One region of the Pseudoalteromonas sp. A25 genome, then DNA from elsewhere that is predicted to be linked to it. Evidence: predicted binding sites of a transcription regulator. Region 1 holds the regulator's gene; each other region holds the start of a gene.
What was found. The regulator LexA, encoded in region 1, represses DNA repair genes until DNA is damaged. The targets are predictions, from matches to a motif close to TACTGTATNNNNATACAGTA.
Positions count from the first base shown of each region.

Region 2: a site for LexA is predicted at 4,329-4,348, ahead of GDK41_RS06190 (SulA-like leucine-rich domain-containing protein). Genes of this name have one in related genera too.
Region 3: a site for LexA is predicted at 2,251-2,270, ahead of GDK41_RS05135 (YebG family protein). Genes of this name have one in related genera too.

Region 1 covers NZ_AP021847.1:362,662-369,320, reverse strand. The annotation lists gene GDK41_RS18205 (GNAT family N-acetyltransferase) at 722-1,204, opposite strand; gene GDK41_RS18200 (glutathione S-transferase family protein) at 1,592-2,200, opposite strand; gene GDK41_RS18195 (type 1 glutamine amidotransferase domain-containing protein) at 2,210-2,881, opposite strand; gene lexA (transcriptional repressor LexA) at 3,207-3,824, shown strand; gene GDK41_RS18185 (two-component system response regulator) at 3,982-4,902, opposite strand; gene GDK41_RS18180 (response regulator) at 4,895-5,311, opposite strand; gene GDK41_RS18175 (PAS domain-containing sensor histidine kinase) at 5,314-6,659, opposite strand, start outside.
Region 2 covers NZ_AP021846.1:1,370,363-1,377,021, forward strand. The annotation lists gene GDK41_RS06155 (class I SAM-dependent methyltransferase) at 1-81, opposite strand, end outside; gene GDK41_RS06160 (HD domain-containing protein) at 265-894, shown strand; gene GDK41_RS06165 (ion channel) at 902-1,882, opposite strand; gene GDK41_RS06170 (M48 family metallopeptidase) at 1,974-2,651, shown strand; tRNA gene GDK41_RS06175 (tRNA-Tyr) at 2,676-2,760, opposite strand; gene GDK41_RS06180 (VC2046/SO_2500 family protein) at 2,873-3,394, shown strand; gene GDK41_RS06185 (YchJ family protein) at 3,397-3,855, opposite strand; gene GDK41_RS06190 (SulA-like leucine-rich domain-containing protein) at 3,870-4,307, opposite strand; gene GDK41_RS06195 (tetratricopeptide repeat protein) at 4,476-4,925, opposite strand; gene GDK41_RS06200 (NCS2 family permease) at 5,044-6,333, shown strand; gene GDK41_RS06205 (hypothetical protein) at 6,361-6,659, opposite strand, start outside.
Region 3 covers NZ_AP021846.1:1,152,991-1,159,649, forward strand. The annotation lists gene GDK41_RS05125 (GAF domain-containing protein) at 1-557, shown strand, start outside; gene GDK41_RS05130 (amino acid aminotransferase) at 680-1,870, shown strand; gene GDK41_RS05135 (YebG family protein) at 1,926-2,234, opposite strand; gene GDK41_RS05140 (ComEA family DNA-binding protein) at 2,473-2,781, shown strand; gene GDK41_RS05145 (DUF6170 family protein) at 2,806-3,108, opposite strand; gene dsbB (disulfide bond formation protein DsbB) at 3,105-3,620, opposite strand; gene fadR (fatty acid metabolism transcriptional regulator FadR) at 3,802-4,515, shown strand; partial or broken gene GDK41_RS05160 (peroxiredoxin C) at 4,757-5,362, shown strand; gene GDK41_RS05165 (hypothetical protein) at 5,553-5,816, opposite strand; gene GDK41_RS05170 (response regulator) at 5,990-6,659, opposite strand, start outside.

The DNA.
Region 1 (6,659 bases):
CTGGGCAAAAATTTTGTTATTTATTTGTTTTAAATGAGAAACTTTTAACGCTAGCCGCATTGTATTTTACCTTTGAAAAGAATAACAGTTATTGCGGGTTGGTATAACTCAAGGCTTTGAAAAATTAGCTCGTTTAGGAAAGGTCGATACGCAAAGGGCCGATGAGTAGTTGATAGGGGCAGGGATTCGCTGCGATTATCTAAACGAACGAGCAACGGCAGTAAGCTGAAATAGGCTGTTATACCGATTTACCGAAAAGTATTGACCACTAAACCCAGTCTAAAGATAAATATGATCCTTTTCTTGAGCGCTCTTTAATTTCTAGTCCAATGTTTAGTTCATTTAGTGAATGTTGAATCTCGGAAAGGCTATCAGCACCAATATGTTTATCTATTAAAATTTTTAAAGGTGACAAAGTGCTATCCTTTTCAGTGTTTACCAGACAGCTTATTCTCTACCATTTTAGTGGTTCATAACCCCCTAAAATTGCGGATACTACATTGCCTTATAATTCCACTCAAAATTCTGTTTATAAACAACAAACAAAAATAGCCAAAATCGCGGCTTGCTTCTTTATTCTCAAACAGCGACTAATAATGTTATTAGACAAAATCACAAGCTGCATATCAGATTAGATTTTAGCTAGCTTGTCGACACTTTAAGCGCTTAGCTGTAAACCAATTCATCGCGTGGTATGCACTGTATTTGGGTCCTAATTTAACTAAACCAGAAACTTATGCATAATATGACTATCGACATACCCCAACTGTGGGTGCTTATAGGCTTTGGGAATTGTACCTATAATGCTATAACCAAGTCTTTGCCATAAACGTATAGCACCTTCATTGGTGCTTACCACGCTGTTAAATTGCATGGCTTCAAATCCCATTTCTTTGGCTATACGTTGCGAGTGTTCACAGAGCTTTTGCGCAATACCTTGGCCTCTTGCGGCTTCGCTGACCATATAGCCACAATTACAAATATGACTGCTTGGGCCCATGGCGTTAGCTTTGAGGTAATACGTGCCTAAAACTACACCGTCAACTTTATAAGCAAAAGCTTTGAGTGGTGATTGGCACCAAAGTTGATAAGCCTCTTCAAATGACATGTTTGAGTCAAATGCGTAGGTTTGCTGTGCTTGTATGATGTTTTTAAAGGTGGGCCAAAAGTTGCGAAAGTCTTTTTGTGTTATTGCGGTGATCATATTCTCTTCCTAAAAACCATTCTGTTTTGCCAATGCTGATTGTTTGCCTGTAATGGGTTCTTAAACAAGTTCAGAATGACGCTAAGCGAGTACCGAGTGACGAAATGGGTGTGCAATAACAGCACAGTACTCAAGCATGCCCCCGTTAGTTATCGGCTAAAGTGAGGACCTCACATACAAGCAGCGTTACTCAGTGTGATAATCAATACCACTTTTAGGGGTATTTTGCACGGTTGTTTGAAGACAATGCGCCTTTGACTATTTTGCAAACACAATAGGTCCAAAGCAAATCAAAACGCCAGCATTTATAAATGAAAAACTCGCGCTCTGTACATAACAGCGTCGCGAGTTTAAACCTTTAAAACTGAATAATGAAAACTTAACTCATTAGCCAAACGCGCGGGCTTTTTTATACGCTTCTCTACTTTGCATATCACCAAGATAGCGGGTGATATTATCGTGCCCTTCAAGTAAATTTAAGCTATCGGCGATTTCTAACGAAATTGTCATCATAATATCAGCGGCAGAAAACTGCTCGCCAGCGAAGTAGTTTTGCTTTGCAAGCACATTATCTATATATGAGAAATCTAGGTTTAACTCTTTGCTGATATAACCATCCATCGGTTTGGTGCCATCTCGCTGTTCCATGTTCATAAGTAAACGGGCAATAATTGGCAAGCCTAAAGACCCTTCAGCAAAGTGCAGCCACTCTAAGTATTGAAAGTATGCTTTGGAACCCTTCTCTGGGCGCAAATACTCACTTGGTGCTTGATCAAGAATATACTCAATGATTGCGCCCGACTCGCAAAGCACCAAACCATTATGTTCAATAATAGGTGCTTTGCTTAGTGGGTGAACTTTTGCCAAGCTTGCTGGGGCCAAACGCGTTGCGCTATCACGTTCGTGCCGCTCAACTTCGTAGGGCAGGCCAAGCTCTTCTAATAGCCATAAAATTCGCGTTGAGCGAGATTGATTTAGGTGGTGTACTTTTATCATTTTCAGCTCTTATGACAATAGCTTTACTAAAGCTTCGCCCACAGCATGAGCGCTTGTTGGATTTTGGCCTGTAATGACACGGTCATCTTCAATTACAAATTCACCCCAAGGTTGTACTTTGCTGTATTTTGCTGCGTTACGAGTGAGCGATTCTTCTAATAAGAATGGAATATCATTAATAGTGCCAAAGTCTATTTCTTCTTCTCGGGTAAATGCGGTAACGTGTTTGTTAGCAAGTAAAGGCTCACCATTGCTTAATGTAATTGGTAATAATGCCGCTGGGCCATGGCATACTGCTGCAATGATACCGCCCGCTTCATAATGTTTTGCTGCCATGCCCCCAATGTCTTTATTGATTGCTAAGTCAGATAATAAGCCAAAGCCACCCGGGTAGAAAATCGCATCATAATCTTCAATATTCACCTGTGAAGCGACTAAGGTATTGTCGATCTGTGCTTTGAACGAAGAGTCACTTAATACTTGGCTATTCACGTCATCGCCTTCGATGTCTGTGCCGTAAAGAGGCGCCTTGCCACCTTGTATAGAGGCAATATCAAACGCAATGCTGTTGCTGTTCAATACATGAACCACGTGCGTTAGTTCTGGAGCATAGGTACCATTTGCCTGTTCTGTAGTGCCTAGTGTTGCATGGTTAGTAACTGGAATAAGTACTTTTTTCATAATGATTACCTTTGTATAAACGCCATCGACAATGAGATGAATCTCACACTATATTGATCTTTTAAAAATAACAATGAGTAGGCATGGCGAAACACTTTTGCTGTATAGCAAAAATAACATCGAGCAGACGTTATTAAGGTTCAAATACAGCTGATAAACGTGGTCAGTCGATAAAAAAACAGAGACCGTACCTTTTTGTATAAAAGGAATTTAAAAGCATATTGTTAGTTTAGAAATAATACTTTGATATTTCCCCTTCACCCATTGCGATTTTCTATTAACTGTATATACTCACAGTAAATGTACTGTATGGAAAACCAGTTGTATGCGTCCACTTACAAAAAGACAAGAACAAGTATTTGAACTAATCAAGGTGTTTATTAAAGATACGGGAATGCCTCCGACTCGAGCTGAGATTGCAGAAGCACTAGGGTTTAAAAGCGCGAATGCAGCCGAAGAGCACTTGAAGGCGCTAGCCAAAAAAGGTGTGATTGAAATGGTGCCTGGTGCGAGCCGTGGGATTAGATTAGTTGAAGAAATAGAGAAAGAAGATCCAGGACTACCTCTGATTGGGCGCGTAGCTGCTGGGGAGCCGATTTTAGCGCAGCAGCATGTAGAAACGCATTGCCAAATTGATGCTCACTTATTTAAACCAGCAGCCGATTACTTACTCAGAGTAAATGGTATGAGTATGAAGGATATAGGTATTTTAGACGGAGATTTGCTAGCAGTTCACAGTACTAAAGTTGCAGAAAATGGTCAGGTTGTTGTTGCTAGAGTTGAAGATGAAGTAACTGTTAAAAGATTGGAGAAGGCGGGGAAAAAAGTGCTTTTACATGCTGAAAATGAAGAGTTTTCGCCAATCACTGTTGATTTGGAGTATCAGTCTTTTGAGATTGAGGGCCTTGCTGTCGGCATTATTCGAAATAATAGCTGGGTTTGATATTGCAGAAGTTTTTTGATCGTGCTCCGAGTATTTGATACAGAGATATATTGACGAGCCTCATCCAATATCTATTTATGATGGCTTTTTATGGCCCTGCATAGCTCTACTGAAAGCGTGATGGAAAGCAGCTGATATTTACGATGATATGTGTTCGTCAATCTTTGTCCTTGCATATTCGAAAAGGTTTTCCCGCTTCTTTTGCTTCATACATCGAGGCATCGGCGTTTTGTATTAATTTGCTTTCGGTTTCGCCATCATCAGGAAAGAGTACCGCGCCTATACTCACTTCTAGGTGTATTTCATGGATTTGATTGTTGCTTCCTTCGATGCAGTAATTATCGGCAAGTAAGCTATACTTGTGCTGTGCCAGTTTCATGAGTTGGTTTTTGTCCGCTATATGTGGCGCGATTATAACGAACTCGTCTCCACCATACCTGGCTACAAAATCAGATGTTCGACGAAACATTTTTAGTTTCGCAGCAATGCCTCTTAAGAGCTGATCTCCAGCTTGATGCCCTAACTCATCATTAACGGCTTTAAAGTTATCTAAATCGATAAACAGCAAACCAAAACTTGTATCGTACCTGATAGCATCTTGAACATACTTATGTAGTTCGTTATCGAATGAGCCTCGGTTATTGAGCATAGTGAGTTTATCCATTACAACCATATTCTCTAGATTACGCTGCAATTCGAATCTCTCTTTTGAAAAAATGATTGTTCTAGCTAACAGAGAACTCGTTAGTTCATGTTTTGGAATGTAATCTTGAGCACCTAACTGGATGGTTTGCTCTCCAATTCTCTCATTTGAGTCGCCAGTGAGCACAACGATGGGAATGTTTGGCACGAAGTGTTTGACGGTAATAAGAGTGTTGAGCCCTGAGCTGTCTGGTAAATTGAGGTCAATGAGCAGAATGTCAGGTGAACATTGCCGTGTAGCTAATTTTAATGTAGCAAGGTTTTTTAAAGACTTAAGCTTAAACTGATGACGCCCATTATGGTTCACGAGGAACTGCTGTATTAAGTAAATATCATCTTCATTATCTTCTAAAAGATAAATTAGCCATTTATTCATTGTTGCTCCTAGCAAAGTGATTGTAAGTGAACCAGTATTTAGTAAGCACTTCGAGCAGCTCAATTAGGTCAACTACCTTACTAGGTTTTGTTATATATGACTTGGCGCCTAACGAGAAAGCGTGTTCAATATCAGAAGGCTGACTCGATGTTGTGTAACTAATTATACATAACTTATTGACCAAGCCCCTTTGCTTAATGTGCTTTAAGGCTTCTAGCCCCCCCATTTTTGGCATGTTTAAGTCTACAAGATAGAGCTTATCTCCCTTGAGACCGTGAGTATCTATATATTCCAAAAGCTGTTCACCATTTTGTAATACGATCAGATTTGGCTTTGGAGTAATGTATTCACATGCAGTTGTAAATAGGTAAACATCATCGGTGTCGTCATCCACTAATACTATATCCATACTTACCCCCGAGTGCTTGGTAGGTTAATAATAAAAGTGGTACCGTTACTCTTGTGACTTCGACACGCAATACTCCCGTTATGCAGTTTTATTATTTCTTTGCACATAGCTAATCCGATACCACTGCCTGAATATGTTACTCCATTGTCTAACCGTTTAAATGGCTCAAAGATACTCTGCCAATATGGTTCCTGAATGCCTATACCATTGTCTTGGTAATATATGATGATTTGATTGTCTCTAAGTTCGCTAAATACTTTTATTCTTGGTGTTATATCGCTCTCGATGAATTTAAGGCTATTTGCGATGAGGTTTTGGAACACCTGAACGAAGAGAGAGTTGTCTACTTCTAGAAGCTGATCTGGCGTGTCTACGGTAATTTGAGCTTTAGTTTCCTCAATCGCACAGCTGATCTGCTCGCATGTATCATCGATAAGGTTGCCTAAGGTTGTCTCGATAGGAATTAGTTTCTGTGATTGTAATCTAGATAATTTGAGTAAAGCTTGTATCATTACGCGCATTTTATCTGAAGCTTCAATGAGTCGAGACATTTCAAATTGCGCGTTTTCATCATTGCCAATGTAATTTTTTAATCTAACAGATAAACTATCAGTGAAAGCAATGATCTTTCTTAAAGGCTCTTGAAGATCATGAGAAGCTAGAAAAGCGAAGTGCTCTAAATTTTCATTTGATGACTTGAGCTTTTGCAATAGTTGGTCTTGCTCTGTTATATCGACAAAAGTACCCAGAAGTACTGTTGGCGTTCCATTTTTACTTCTAGTAATTATTGTGTGTACGGCGCTGCAACTAATCCAATGCCCATTCTTATGTTTTAAACGATATTTGATAGGTATGAGTTGCTGCTCTTTGCTTATAAGCACTTCATCAAAATGAACAATTAATTGTTGTTCGTCTTCTGGATGTACAAGCTCATTCAGTGTTATATTTTTTAAATCGCCAATTGTGTAACCTAAAAGATCAGTATAACGTTGATTAATTTGTATATTTCGCCTTTCTTTAATGTCGTAAAGATATAAACCACATACTGCGGAGTTGATTATTTGCTCCAAGAATGTACGGTTATGCTCAAGCTCCTGTTCTGCTAGTTTGCGAGCGGTGATATCTATGGCGGTCCCCACGATTTTTACAACGTTATTTTTTGGGTCAAGTATTGGGTAAAGAGTTGTTTGGTACCACTTTTCTTCGTTTTTACTAGGTAGTGTTTCTATATACTCCAGAGGTAACTTACGCTCACAGCATAGTAAGTAATTATTTCTTATTCTATTTATAACATCGTTGCTAAGTACAGACGAGCCTATTTCCGACAAGCGCTTGTTCATAATATCTT
Region 2 (6,659 bases), on a different replicon from region 1:
GATTGCTTTGGAGAAAATCCACGGGTGCTTACGCTTAAGAGACTTTTCTCTACCGGGCTGCAAATACAGGGCACAAGACATAAAAATTCCTTACAAAATTGAATGCTTGCCATTTTAGTGAAGGCCATGCCAACATACAATCGAAACACAGGAATAATATTCTCAAGATGCTTGATAGTAATTACTTACATTAAGCCGTCTATTAATAGCAACCTAAAATAAAGCGCTCTGCGACTGAGTTTGTAGTAATGATAAGAGAACGTGATGCAACATATTGAACAGGCATGTAAAAATTTTATGGTCAACAGCGTATTTGCTGATACCGCACATGACCTTACACATATTGAAAGAGTAGTGAAAACAGCAAAAGAGCTGGCAGAAAAAGAACAGGCAGACTTGGCGGTAGTAATCCCAGCTGCATGGTTGCATGATTGCGTGGCTGTAGCAAAAAACCACCCTGATAGAGCTCGAGCCTCAAAAATGGCGGCAGATAAAGCCGTTACATTTTTAAAATCAATTGGCTATGACGAAGCTAAACTGGATGCCATTCATCATGCGATAGTTGCCCACAGCTTTAGCGCCAATGTAACACCTAAAACACTTGAAGCTAAGATAGTACAAGATGCAGATAGAATGGATGCGCTGGGTGCAATCGGCGTGAGTCGTTGCATGAAGGTAGGAGGGGCTATTGCAAGGCACTTATACCACTCTGATGACCCTTTTTGTGAAAATCGTGAAGCAGACGATATGCGCTATACGCTTGACCACTTTTTTATCAAGCTATTACATATCGCCCAGCAGATGCATACTGATTCAGCTAAGGAAGAAGCGCGCAAACGAACTGATTTTATGCATACATTCTTAGAGCAGCTTAAGCAAGAAATCGCATCTTAAACGCATGCTAGCGAGTCATGCGTTTTACAAATACGACCACGAAGAGCGCTAATGAGAAGCTGCCAGTAAAAGCCTCAATGGCTGCAATAAATCGGGAGACTCCTACGGGAGTTATGTCGCCATAGCCGAGGGTAGTAAAAGTAACAACACTGAAATAAAAACTGTTCAGTAACGCGCTGATATTTTCTTGTATCGAATTGGAAGGATTGAACTGTAAAATTTGCGTGTCGTAGGTAACGCCAAACAAAAAGTATAAAATGGCACACACCACGATCATCGTTAAACTAAAGCGAATAACATTTTCGGGTTTTTCACCATAACCACAGAGTAAGTTAATAAAACTGGATACGAGTCTGCGCTGAGAGTTTTTTGGGTACTGTTGATGGCGCATGCGCAGCTCTTGATAAGTATACTTACCCGCCATTTCAAATAAACCTTGTTGCTCAGCGCCTTTACGTAGTAAGCGATATATTTCCTCAGACTGCAGGAATAGATCGTTAGCATCTTCTGTTCGTTTTTCTTTTAAAGCGATAAAGCCTTGCTGCTCTTGGAGAAGTTTGTCGCCAAGGTATAAATTGTCAATGCGTGTGTTATCGAGCTTTAGTCCCAGTAAATTGGCTTTTTCTAAATGGCAGCAATGTAAATTTGCTTCTCTAAGATCGGCTTTCATTAAAGAGGCTTCACGAAAGGTATTATTGAATAAATGAGCGCCCTTTAAATTGGCTCGATAAAAATTACTGTAAGACAAGTCATAGCCGCTGTGATCGCCAAACTTAACCAGGTTAAGCCCTTCAAGATTGGCGCGTTTTAGTTCTAAGCCTTGCAGCAAGCCACCTCGTTTTGCGTAGCGCTCCAGTTTATGGGTTAACTCTAAACCACTTTTGTCGAATTTTGCATCGTGCCAAAAACAAAGTCCGGAGCCCATATCGATTTCCTGGCATTGGTGGCCATCGGGTGATTTATACTGACAACTGGGTTTATCACTCATAGATACCTGATCCTTTTGCCTATTTATTTTAATAGATTAGCAGCTAATTAGCGCGGTAGAATGGAAGCGATGTAATTTTTTTAAAATCAATATGTTTGAATATCAACTAAAACTCAGTAAAAAACGCAAAACAATTGCCTTAAGAGTCACCGACCAAGGGATTTTGGTTTATGCGCCACAAGGTGCCTGCATCAACGGTATTGAACGTTGGCTTGCGACAAAAAAAGCGTGGGTAGCAAAGCAGCGGCAAATTATTGCAAAGGGCGCACAGCAACAAGCTCCTTGGCATAGTGGCAAAGTGTGTGTTTTTGGTGATGAATACGAATTTATTTGTGATAGTAAAATGTCTTCACGTATCGACCATCAACTAAAAAAAGTGGTCATACGAACAACGGCAAAATCAACAATTCAGTCAATTCGTAAGGCGTTATTGCAATTGTTAGCAACTGAACTTGAATACTATATTGATAGCCGCTTATATGCTTTGAGCTTACAGATGAACGCACCGGTTGAAAGTGTTAAATTTCGCGAATATAAAAGTCGCTGGGGGAGTTGTTCGAGTCAAAAAGCACTTACCTTTAACGTATTACTCGCAGGTGCACCTAAACGAATGATTGATTACGTTTTGATACATGAACTAGCTCATTGTCATGTAATGGCGCATAACAGCGCGTTTTGGTCACTGGTAGCTGAGTACGACAGTAATTACAAAGACGCAGTAAATTGGTTCAAAGTTAACGGCAAACAGTTATTTATAGATAAAGAATAAAGGGATAATGAAAGCAATAAAAAGTGGTGGAGGGGGCTGGATTCGAACCAGCGAAGGCAGTGCCGTCAGATTTACAGTCTGATCCCTTTGGCCGCTCGGGAACCCCTCCTAAACAACGGCGGTGATAATATCAAAGTTTCTTATTAAGTAAAGAAAACTGCTAAAGAAATTTTAAAAAATGCCGATAAAAGCATAGATTCGTAATTAATTGGTGAAACTCTATGCAACTTGATGCAGTCTTAACCAGAGAAGATCAGCTTGGTAGCGCTTTGTCAGTCAGTGTGGCTGAGCATCGCAGAGCAGACTTTGCAATGTTATTGGCAATGCTTTCTCAAGATGCATTAGATTTTAGCCAGTTTCACCTACCTGAAACCCAAGCAGATGAAGCTGATTTATCAGAGTACGCCCTAAAAAAAGAATTACAAATTGGCCCACAACGCGCTCTGGCGCCTGAACAATTTGATATATTGATTGGTCAAAACAATGCAAAAGTGCTTGAGCAAAGCAGTTTAGTATCATTGAAATTACAAGACTGCTTACGCCCAGAGCCCCTAGCCGTTCGTAATGATAAGACGCACATTCCATTGGTTGTTGTAGACAACTGCGATATTGCTGTGAGAAAGCGCTTAGAAGCGGTAAAAAGTGGTCATTCGGTCGAAGAAAAACCCGCTATGAATGCAGCGGGCTTTTACGACCAAATAGCGGGTGGGCACATGCAAAGTGCATTGCAACTAAGCGCTTAAATTTAGTTGCTGTGGCATTTTTTATATTTTTTACCACTGCCACACGGGCATTCGTCGTTTCTGCCTATTTTAGTTTCTAAAGTTGGTAAAATTGTACCATCCAGATACTTCCACTGCTCAGACTCCTTAACAAACAAAGATTTCTCGTGAAGCATGCAAACCTTGTTTTCAGCAATATAAGTTGCTTTAAATTCCACATAGCTTGCTTCAGAGGTGCTGCCCGTATCGATTATTTCCAACTTAATAAACTGAGCAACATCGGCAAATGCCAAAATATCTTCAACGCTATGGTGTTGCTGTTCATTTTGAACATAGGTTGCTCTTATATACTCCGCATTTTTTGTACAGTAAGCGCTGTAGCGAGAGCGCATTAGTTGTTCGGCAGTAGTGGGTAGGTGTGAGCTGTTAATGAATGGCCCACAACATTCTTCAAAAGGGGTATTACTTGAGCAATAACACATAAGCTCTTACAAAGTTAAGACATCAATGTGCTTATTGTACATGTTTCTTTATCAACGGTTTTAGAAAAGCAATAAATTTCTGTATTTGAAGAGGGTAAGCGCATTGTCGCAAGTTCACTAGGAGAAAGGATATCAGTCCAAGTGATCACTGCTGCAAAATTACCATTGTTTAAGGCTGATGTAAGAACATAATTAAGGTCTAGAATGTGCTTTTTCCTGATAACTAGCAGTTTACTTGCGTCAATTGAACAGCTATCCATCATTGCCTTATTGGGAACATTGTCTGGGGCAATTAATAATGTCCAGCCTTTCTTTTGATTACATTGATGAACAATTTTCAATAACTCTAAGCTAGCACATATGTCATCAGATGTTTTTACAACATGATGGTTAGTAACAGCTGCCTGCGCTAAATCTGATGGTGCTTTTAAAACTGAACTTGCGTGTAACATAATCAACTCACTGGTGTTATATACAGTATGTGTATACAGTAGTTTATACAGTAATTAGATGCAAGGAAAAATTGTTAGTTTTTTATACAAATGCAAATCAAAGCGCAGAGCTAAACTTCACTCTGCTTTTCATGTATTTGATAAATAAAAACTAATTTTATGGGAGGATTAAGATTTAATAAATGAGAGTTGGTGAATTTGCTCGTACAATGTGGCGGCGTAACAATGGGCATCTTTAATGCGTTTGGTAGATAGGTGAGGTTTGAGTTGCTCAATCATCGCATCAGCAGCTTCCATACCTTGGCTTTGGGCGAGTACCAGCCAAGCCATAGCGTGGAAAGGGCTTTGCGGCACGCCTTGACCTTTGACAAACAGCAAGCCTAAATAAAACTGCGCTTTATTATTGCCCGACATTGCAGCCATGCGAAACCATTTAGCTGCCAGCGGATACGCCTGCTCTTTTAGGTAGTAAAGGCCTTTTTTAAGTGCGGCTTGTGGATCGTTATCTTCAGGCAGCTGTGCATCACTGTTTATCGGCGCAGTAACAAAGTTAAGCACGTTGAGCAGTTGTTGCTCCAAATCTTGGCTGGCCGAATTTTCAAATTGTTCTCGTTCCATAGTCTAACCGCAATAATAAACTTATTAGAAGTGTAGTTGAATTTTAACGAAATTGTCCGAATAAACCAGTGATTTATGTTAAAATCCAAACACTTGTTTCCAATTTATAACCATTGATATGTTAGAACGCATTTTCGCCATTCGACAACAGGGCTCGAGTATTAAAACTGAGGTACTGGCTGGTTTAACAACCTTTGTGACTATGGTTTATATCATTTTTGTAAATCCGCTTATGCTCGCCCAGGCTGGTATGGATATGGGTGCAGCATTTGTTGCTACCTGTATCGCGGCGGCTATTGGTTGTTTTATTATGGGCTTTTGGGCCAATTACCCATTAGCTTTAGCGCCGGGTATGGGGCTGAATGCTTTTTTCACCTATGGTGTTGTACTTGGTATGGGACATTCTTGGCAATCAGCGTTAGGAGCGGTGTTTTTATCTGGTTGTCTATTTTTGCTATTGAGTATTTTTAAAATTAGAGAGTGGGTTATACAAGCAATTCCGCTCGTTTTAAAGCAGGCAATTGCCACTGGTATAGGGGCCTTTTTAGCATTAATAGCACTCAAAAATGCAGGGATCATCGTTGCAAATCCAGCTACCTTAGTGCAACTTGGCGACATTACACAAGCAGGGCCATTACTCGCAATTTTTAGTTTTTTTATCATCGCAGCACTCATGTTCCGAGACATAAAAAGCGGTGTTCTTATCAGTATAATGCTTGTTACGGGAGCTGCTTGGAGTCTCGAGTTGATAACCTACCAAGGGTTGACCTCCATGCCACCTAGCATATTACCAACACTTATGGAGCTTGATATCGCAAGTGCGTTTGAGTTATCTATGTTAAGTGTTGTGTTTGCTTTTTTATTTGTGGATCTATTTGATACTTCGGGCACTTTGGTCGCTGTAACACATAAAGCCGGTCTGGCTGATGAGCAAGGCAAAATGCCAAGGCTCGGCCGGGCGTTAAGTGCTGATAGTAGTGCGACAATTGCAGGTTCAATGCTTGGCACTTCGACAACTACCTCTTACATAGAATCAGTATCTGGTGTGTCAGTTGGGGGTAAAACAGGGTTAACAGCGGTGGTGGTTGGCATATGCTTTATACTGATGACCTTTTTCGCACCCCTAGCAAAAATGGTGCCTGCATATGCGACCGCTGGTGCAATATTATATGTTGCGGTGCTAATGCTACAAAATCTAAAATTTGTGAACTGGGATGACATGAGCGACGCAATACCAGTTAGTGTGGTGCTGTTAATGACGCCGTTGACATTTTCTATTGCACATGGAATTGCGCTTGGTTTTATCGCTTATACTGCCATAAAAGTCGTTTGCAAAAAGGCTGAGGAGGTCAGCGCAAGTGTTTGGCTTTTGACTGCATTGTTTGTACTGAAGTTTTCACTAGAGTGACTAAGATAGACTGATTAAGTGGTAATACTACCACTTTTTCTTAGGGGCAAATAACACATCTAGGTCGTCTTGTTCTTGCTCTTTTTTCTTCTTAACTGACGACGCATTAGAGGCTTTTAGCTCGGTACTTATTTCTTCTAAATAGGCTTCTAGCTGGGCTTTTCTTTCTGTAACGTATTCATCACTGTAGGTTACAGCATTAATTGTTGCGTAGGCCTTTTCAAAATACTGACGAGCTGAGCCAACCATGTTGGCGGTGCGTGCTGATACGCCACGCTTAATCTGGCTTTCCACATTGATGCGCAATTGTAGCTTTTCTAAGCGAC
Region 3 (6,659 bases), on a different replicon from region 1:
ACGCGATATGGTCATACCTTATTCCTGAGCTTGGAGAAGGGGGGGCGTGTAGTCTATTTGGTCACCTTCAGGATGAACCTTTCCAGCTGAGCTCTTTTCTTGCATATAATGACCAATCAAATGGTGCTTTAAGCCGATTACAATCCATAGTCGCATTTGTAAAACAAGTTACTGATGTTGACTGGTTTGGCATTTATCAAACGAGACAAACAGCCCAAGGTCAGCAATTACTCAAGCTTGCTTATTGTGGGGCACCCAGTCGCCCATTATTTCCAATAAATGAACAGTTCGCAGCAACGAGTAACAATGTGCAAGTTGTGATGAGCGCTCAAGCACGAGTTATTAATGATGTGCAGGAGTATGTTGCTGGCGGTGGAGAGTATTATACTTGTGACCCAAAAGTGCAGTCTGAGAGTTGCTTACCATTGTTTGATAGCACAAACAACTGTATTGGTATTATCGATGCAGAAGTGTTTAGCAAAGATTTTTTTACACCGAATGTATTAGCTTTACTAATTGCGGTATGTATTAAAATCCCTCGATATCTACCTGAGTGATTACGCTCGTTTTGGCAAATATTTATGTTAATATGAGCCGAGTTTAAACCCCATAGTTCGACAATTTCTAGTGCATGAGCAGCATGACTATTGTTGATATAACATAAAATAAGAGATGACCCATGTTCAGTGAACTAAAACCACTACCTACAGATCCTATCCTTGGCTTAATGGCAGCTTATAAGCAAGATACAAACCCGAACAAAATTGATTTAGGTGTTGGGGTTTATAAAGACGAACAGGGTGATACACCTGTACTGCGTGCGGTGAAGCGAGCAGAAGCATTTCGACTAGAAAATGAGAAAACCAAGTCATACATTGGGTTGGCGGGTAACTTAGATTTTTGTCAGAAAATGGAGTCATTGCTACTTGGCGAGCACAGTGCTTTGTTGGCAAACCGGGTTCGTACTGCACAAACCCCAGGTGGCACTGGCGCTTTGCGTGTTGCTGCAGAGTTTATTAAGCGTTGTAACACGAATGCAACTGTGTGGGTAACTACACCAACTTGGGCTAACCATATTAGCTTATTTGAAGCAGCTGGCTTAAACGTTAAAGAGTACCCTTATTATGATTATGAGAATAAGGGGCTATTATTTGACGAAATGATTAATACGTTAAAGCAAGTGCCAAAAGGCGATGTTGTATTACTTCACGCATGTTGTCATAACCCAAGCGGTATGGACTTAAATGAGCAACAATGGAAAGTTGTAGCTGAACTTGCTAAAGAAGTCGGATTTACACCATTAGTCGATATTGCATATCAAGGTTTTGGAAGCAGTTTAGATGAAGATGCTAAAGGACTTCGTCTGCTGGCTGACAGTGTTGAAGAAATGCTTATTTGCTCGTCATGTTCTAAAAACTTTGGTTTATACCGCGAGCGCGTTGGTGCTTGCTCTTTGATAGCAAAAGATGCTGTGACGGCTGATATTTCAAATTCGGTATTGCTAAGTGTGGTGCGTAGTATCTACTCAATGCCACCTGCACACGGTGCAGATATCGTAAATACGATCCTGAGCAGTGATGAACTGACGCAAATGTGGCACGAAGAACTTGATGAAATGCGCACTCGTATTAACGGTTTACGCACTTTAATTAAAGATAGCTTAGCTGCTAAAGGTGTTGCTCAAGACTTCACTTTTATTGATCGCCAAAACGGCATGTTTTCGTTCTTAGGAATTAATAAAGAACAAATTGAGCGTTTACAAAAAGAGTATGCGATTTATATCGTTGGTTCTTCACGAGTGAATGTAGCTGGTGTGAGCCATGCTAACATTAACTACTTTGCAGATGCAGTCGCAGCTGTGTTGAAATAAGTAATAGTCATATTAAAAGCCGCAAAATGCGGCTTTTTTATTGTCATTTAAAAAGTTATGCTTCTTTTAGTTTCGCTACTTTATCTGTGTCAGCTGTGGGCTTCTCTTTTTTTACGGCTACCTGTTTTGCTGCTGGCTTAGCACCTTTTAAAACAGCTAAAAAGTCATCTTTTTGTTTTGCAATTTCTAGGGCCAAAGACTCAACTTGTTGTTCACTTAAAGGTACGTCCACTTTAGTGAGCATTTGTTCAAGAGACTCAGCTACATCTAACATTTTGTCGTATGCATCAGCCTCTTTTTTACTGGTAAAGGTCATGCGCTCGACTCCGTTTCTTTCAACCACATACTTAACAATAACAGCCATGATCACTCCTGCTAAACACTGTTTTTTTATACAGTAAATGTTTGTGTGGTATTATGCAAGCGTTAATTAATTACAATTCCATGAATTAGCATGTCCGAATGTAAAGCAATATAAATAGGGTTGCTGTGAAATCATCCTTGACAAACCTTGAATGGTTTTCTTTATTTAAAGTCCATTGTGATGAACTTAGAGCGTTACATTGGAATATTCAAAGGACGAAACTAGTTAAGGAACTACTATGATGCAAACAATTTTACTTGTTGTAACCCTTATTATTGGTGTTGGAATTAGCACTAATTCAGCCGCTCAAGAAGTTAAAGACACGGAGTCTTTTCACTTGGTAGAGCCAGCTTCACAAATAATCGATATAAACTCCGCTAATATTGAGCAGTTGATAACATTGCCTGGGGTTGGAGCGAAAAAGGCCCAAGCAATTATCGACTTTCGTGAAAAATATGGCAGATTTGATAGTTTGGATTCATTACAACAAGTTAAAGGGATAGGCGCTAATATTGCCGCTAAATTAGAGGGAAAAATACGTTTTTAAAAAACGAGGGGCCGTTTGGCCCCATTAAGTTTGGTCTGATTTGAATTGCTCGATTGCTTCTTCAAATTTTGTTTTTGCGAATGCTATTTCAATAGGTGTAGTCAATAAAGGGTAACTTAGCCCGGCGGCCAATAAAATGGGCAGTAAAGTCCAGCCCTCAAAATAGGCTAAGGCAATGAAAAAAGGAGTGAGTACACTTAACTTCGCAATGCGTAAGAGCACTTTCTTTGTGCTGGGTAATGTTTCTAAGGCAATTGCTAGTATTTGCTGTCTATCTCTGAGTTTATAGCCATCAAGCGCTTTTATTGTACTTAAACGCAAATTCATTTTGATTTCACCAACACGGTTGAGGCTATCACTACAATAAAGGCTAAACTGTAGAACCCAAATATTACTTCCATCCAACCTGGCATACTTAAGCCCATAAATGACCAATCAATATTGCCACAATCACCAGTTGCTGCAAAAAATGCCGGGAACCACTCATGCAATGGCATAAAAGCAGGGAAGTTCGGAACGATGTCACATGTGAAGGCGAAAGGATCCGTGGTGGTTTGCATATCAATGTGTTCACGAGCGATAAGCCACCCCCAGATACTACTGACTCCCCAAATCGCAAAACCAGCGCCTTTGCATAGCCAGTTTGATGGAGCGAAATATCCTACAATACCTGCTGCCAGCAACCCAAGCATGGCTGTACGTTGATATATGCACATAATGCATGGCTCTAACCCCATAACGTATTGAAAATATAGTGCTGTGACTTCAAATAATGCTGCGCTCAAAGCAAGTAAAGCCCATGCCTTTTTAGACGATGACAGGGTGCTAAGCCAATTCATATCAACTCCTCAATGTTATTTAGGTCGCTATTATGAGCCATAAATTATTTGAACTGCAACTAATCTCGTTACAGATAATGGCTTAGTTGAATCATCTTCTTTGCTTGTTAGTTGGAAATCATCTGGTACAATCAGTGGATTGCAGAGAGTGCGTTCACATATTCTAAAAAAGTGGTGCTAAATGAGAATTTTCAAAGCCAAAAGCCCAGCCGGATTTGCTGAGGAGTATATTGTTGAATCTATATGGAATGGAGAATTTCCACCTGGTTCTATTTTACCCGCAGAGCGAGAATTGTCTGAGCTAATTGGCGTTACAAGAACTACTTTGCGTGAAGTACTTCAACGTCTTGCTCGTGATGGTTGGTTGACTATTCAGCATGGTAAGCCAACTCGAGTGAATAATTTTTGGGAAACATCAGGATTAAACATTTTAGAGACACTTGCTCGCCTTGACGAAGACAAAATGCCTGAATTAACCGATCAGTTATTGTCTGCTCGTACTAATATTAGTGCTATTTATACACGTGCTGCAATTAAGTTTAATCCTGAGTCTGTTATAGACATCTTATCAAAAAGCGATGAATTAGAAGATTCAGCAGAGGCGTTTGCTGAATACGATTATAGGGTACACCATCAACTGGCTATTGCGGGCAACAACCGTATTTATGTTCTGGTATTGAATGGTTTTAAAGGGTTGTATTCTAAAATCGGTGGTCATTACTTTTCAGATCCTCGTACCAGAGAGCTTGCTAGACAATTTTATAAAGATTTAACCGCGCTAGCAGAAGAAAGAAACCACGACGGCGCAATTTCATTAATGCGTAAGTATGGTCATAAAACGGGCGAAATTTGGCAGCAACTTCGTGGTGAAATGCCCGATAACATTATGGATTAGCAATATCTATTTTGAGCCTCGTTTTACGAGGCTTTTTTTTGCCTATATTGCAGGGTCATCAAAAAAATAGATTATAGTTATCGTTTAATTCGATTGTTATTTTTGGTAGAGGCAGCATAAACTGATGCCACAATTTTTGGGGTTGTTTTTTTTAAGTTTGCCTCAATATAGCTAACAATGCTTAAGTGCATGGATATGTGCTAAGCAATTGGACAAAAAACCTAACTATTTGGAGAAAACAATGGGTGTATTAGTTGGCCGTCAGGCTCCAGACTTTACAGCAGCAGCAGTACTAGGTAATGGCGAGATCGTAGATAGCTACAATCTTCATGAAAACATCAAAGGTAAAAAAGCAGTTATCTTCTTTTACCCACTAGACTTCACTTTTGTTTGCCCGTCTGAGTTGATCGCGTTTGATAAGCGTTTTGAAGAATTTCAAAAACGTGGTGTAGAAGTAATTGGTGTTTCTATCGACTCTCAATTCTCACACAATGCATGGCGTAATACTCCTGTAAACGAAGGTGGTATTGGTCCGGTGAAATACGCACTTGTTGCAGACGTGAAGCATGAAATTTGTTAAGCGTACGATGTTGAGCACCCAGAAGCTGGTGTTGCGTTCCGTGGTTCTTTCTTAATTGATGAAGAAGGTAATGTACGTCACCAAGTAGTTAACGATCTTCCTTTAGGTCGTAACATCGACGAAATGCTACGTATGGTAGATGCTCTAGCGTTCCATAGCGAGCACGGTGAAGTTTGTCCTGCAGGTTGGACTGAAGGTAAAGCAGGTATGGATGCAAGCCCTGAGGGTGTTGCTAAGTTCCTATCTGAAAACGAAGGCGCGCTATAAACCGCATTAAGTTTTTGAAAACCCGCCGCTAGGCGGGTTTTTCTTTGCCTGCGCACCTTAGTTTCTTCCATAGTTACCATCGCGTTACCCCAAACTTAGCCTTTGACCTAATATTCGCACTATTTCGATGCTTGCATACGCTACAAATGTGCTGATCACCGGTAGCGCAAGCAAGCTCACTAGCATCCATTCATTCGCCATGGTTTGCTACCTCTTCAGGTGTTTGCTCGTTGGTAGCGACTGTTTGCTCACTGATTGAATCTAAAGAAATAGTTACAGACTCAAGTGTGGTCGCTTTCAGTTCCTCGATACTATTGCTAATGCTGCTAGCGATAGCGTTGCTAATTACATTAGACAATTCATTAGTAATATCGTTAGTTAATTCATTTGCTTGAGTTGACACGCTTGCACCACATAGTAATACGATTGCTGTTAGTTGAGTAAAAGTTTTCATGATATTGCTCCTGTTTAATAAGTTAGTCGCAATAGGTATTACAAAGGTTGTGCCATATTATTAAAAAATTTTATCGCATTGATATGAAAGGTTTTTTTATTTTTCCTGAAGTGGGCAGAATCACTGTTTTGTGAAACTGACCACCAGTTTTAGTGAGAAATGCGAAATTTTAGTTAATCTTGTTCAAGAAGTTGATAAATGAGTTTTTTAACGGTTTCAGGTTCAAATGGTTTATCACAAAGAGCATTAACGCCCGATTGCATAATATTGGATAAGTGGGTGTCATTTGCTTCTGATGTAACCATAAGAATAGGGATGTGAGCGTGCTCATCGCTATTGCGTATGGTTTCTGTTAATTCTTGGCCATTAACTTGCGGCATGTTGTAATCGGTTACAATCAAATCAAACATGTCGTTTTGTAGTATGTCAATTGCTTGAGCACCATCTTCGGCCTCTGTAAATCTTTGTGCTCCTAGGTTAGTCATAACTCGGCGAATGTGTTTTCGCGCTAATCTAGAGTCGTCAACAATGAGGACTCTTAAATCGTGGACGTCATACAAATCTAGTTCAAGCTCTTGAGGCGATAAAATATCTAGCGTAGCGTTGATGGCTTTGCCAAGATGCAGTTTGTTAAATGGTTTTGGCAAAATAGCGATGACGCCTGCTTGTTTAAATACTTCGAGTTGTTCTTTACGTGTTTCGCTGGAAATCAACATAAAAGGAATTGAATATTGACTGAGTTCATGGTTGATATAGTACTGAACATCAACAGCACTGCCATCCGGAAGATGTAAACAAGAGATGATTAAATCAGGAATATTATTGGCTAACTGTTTTTTTGCA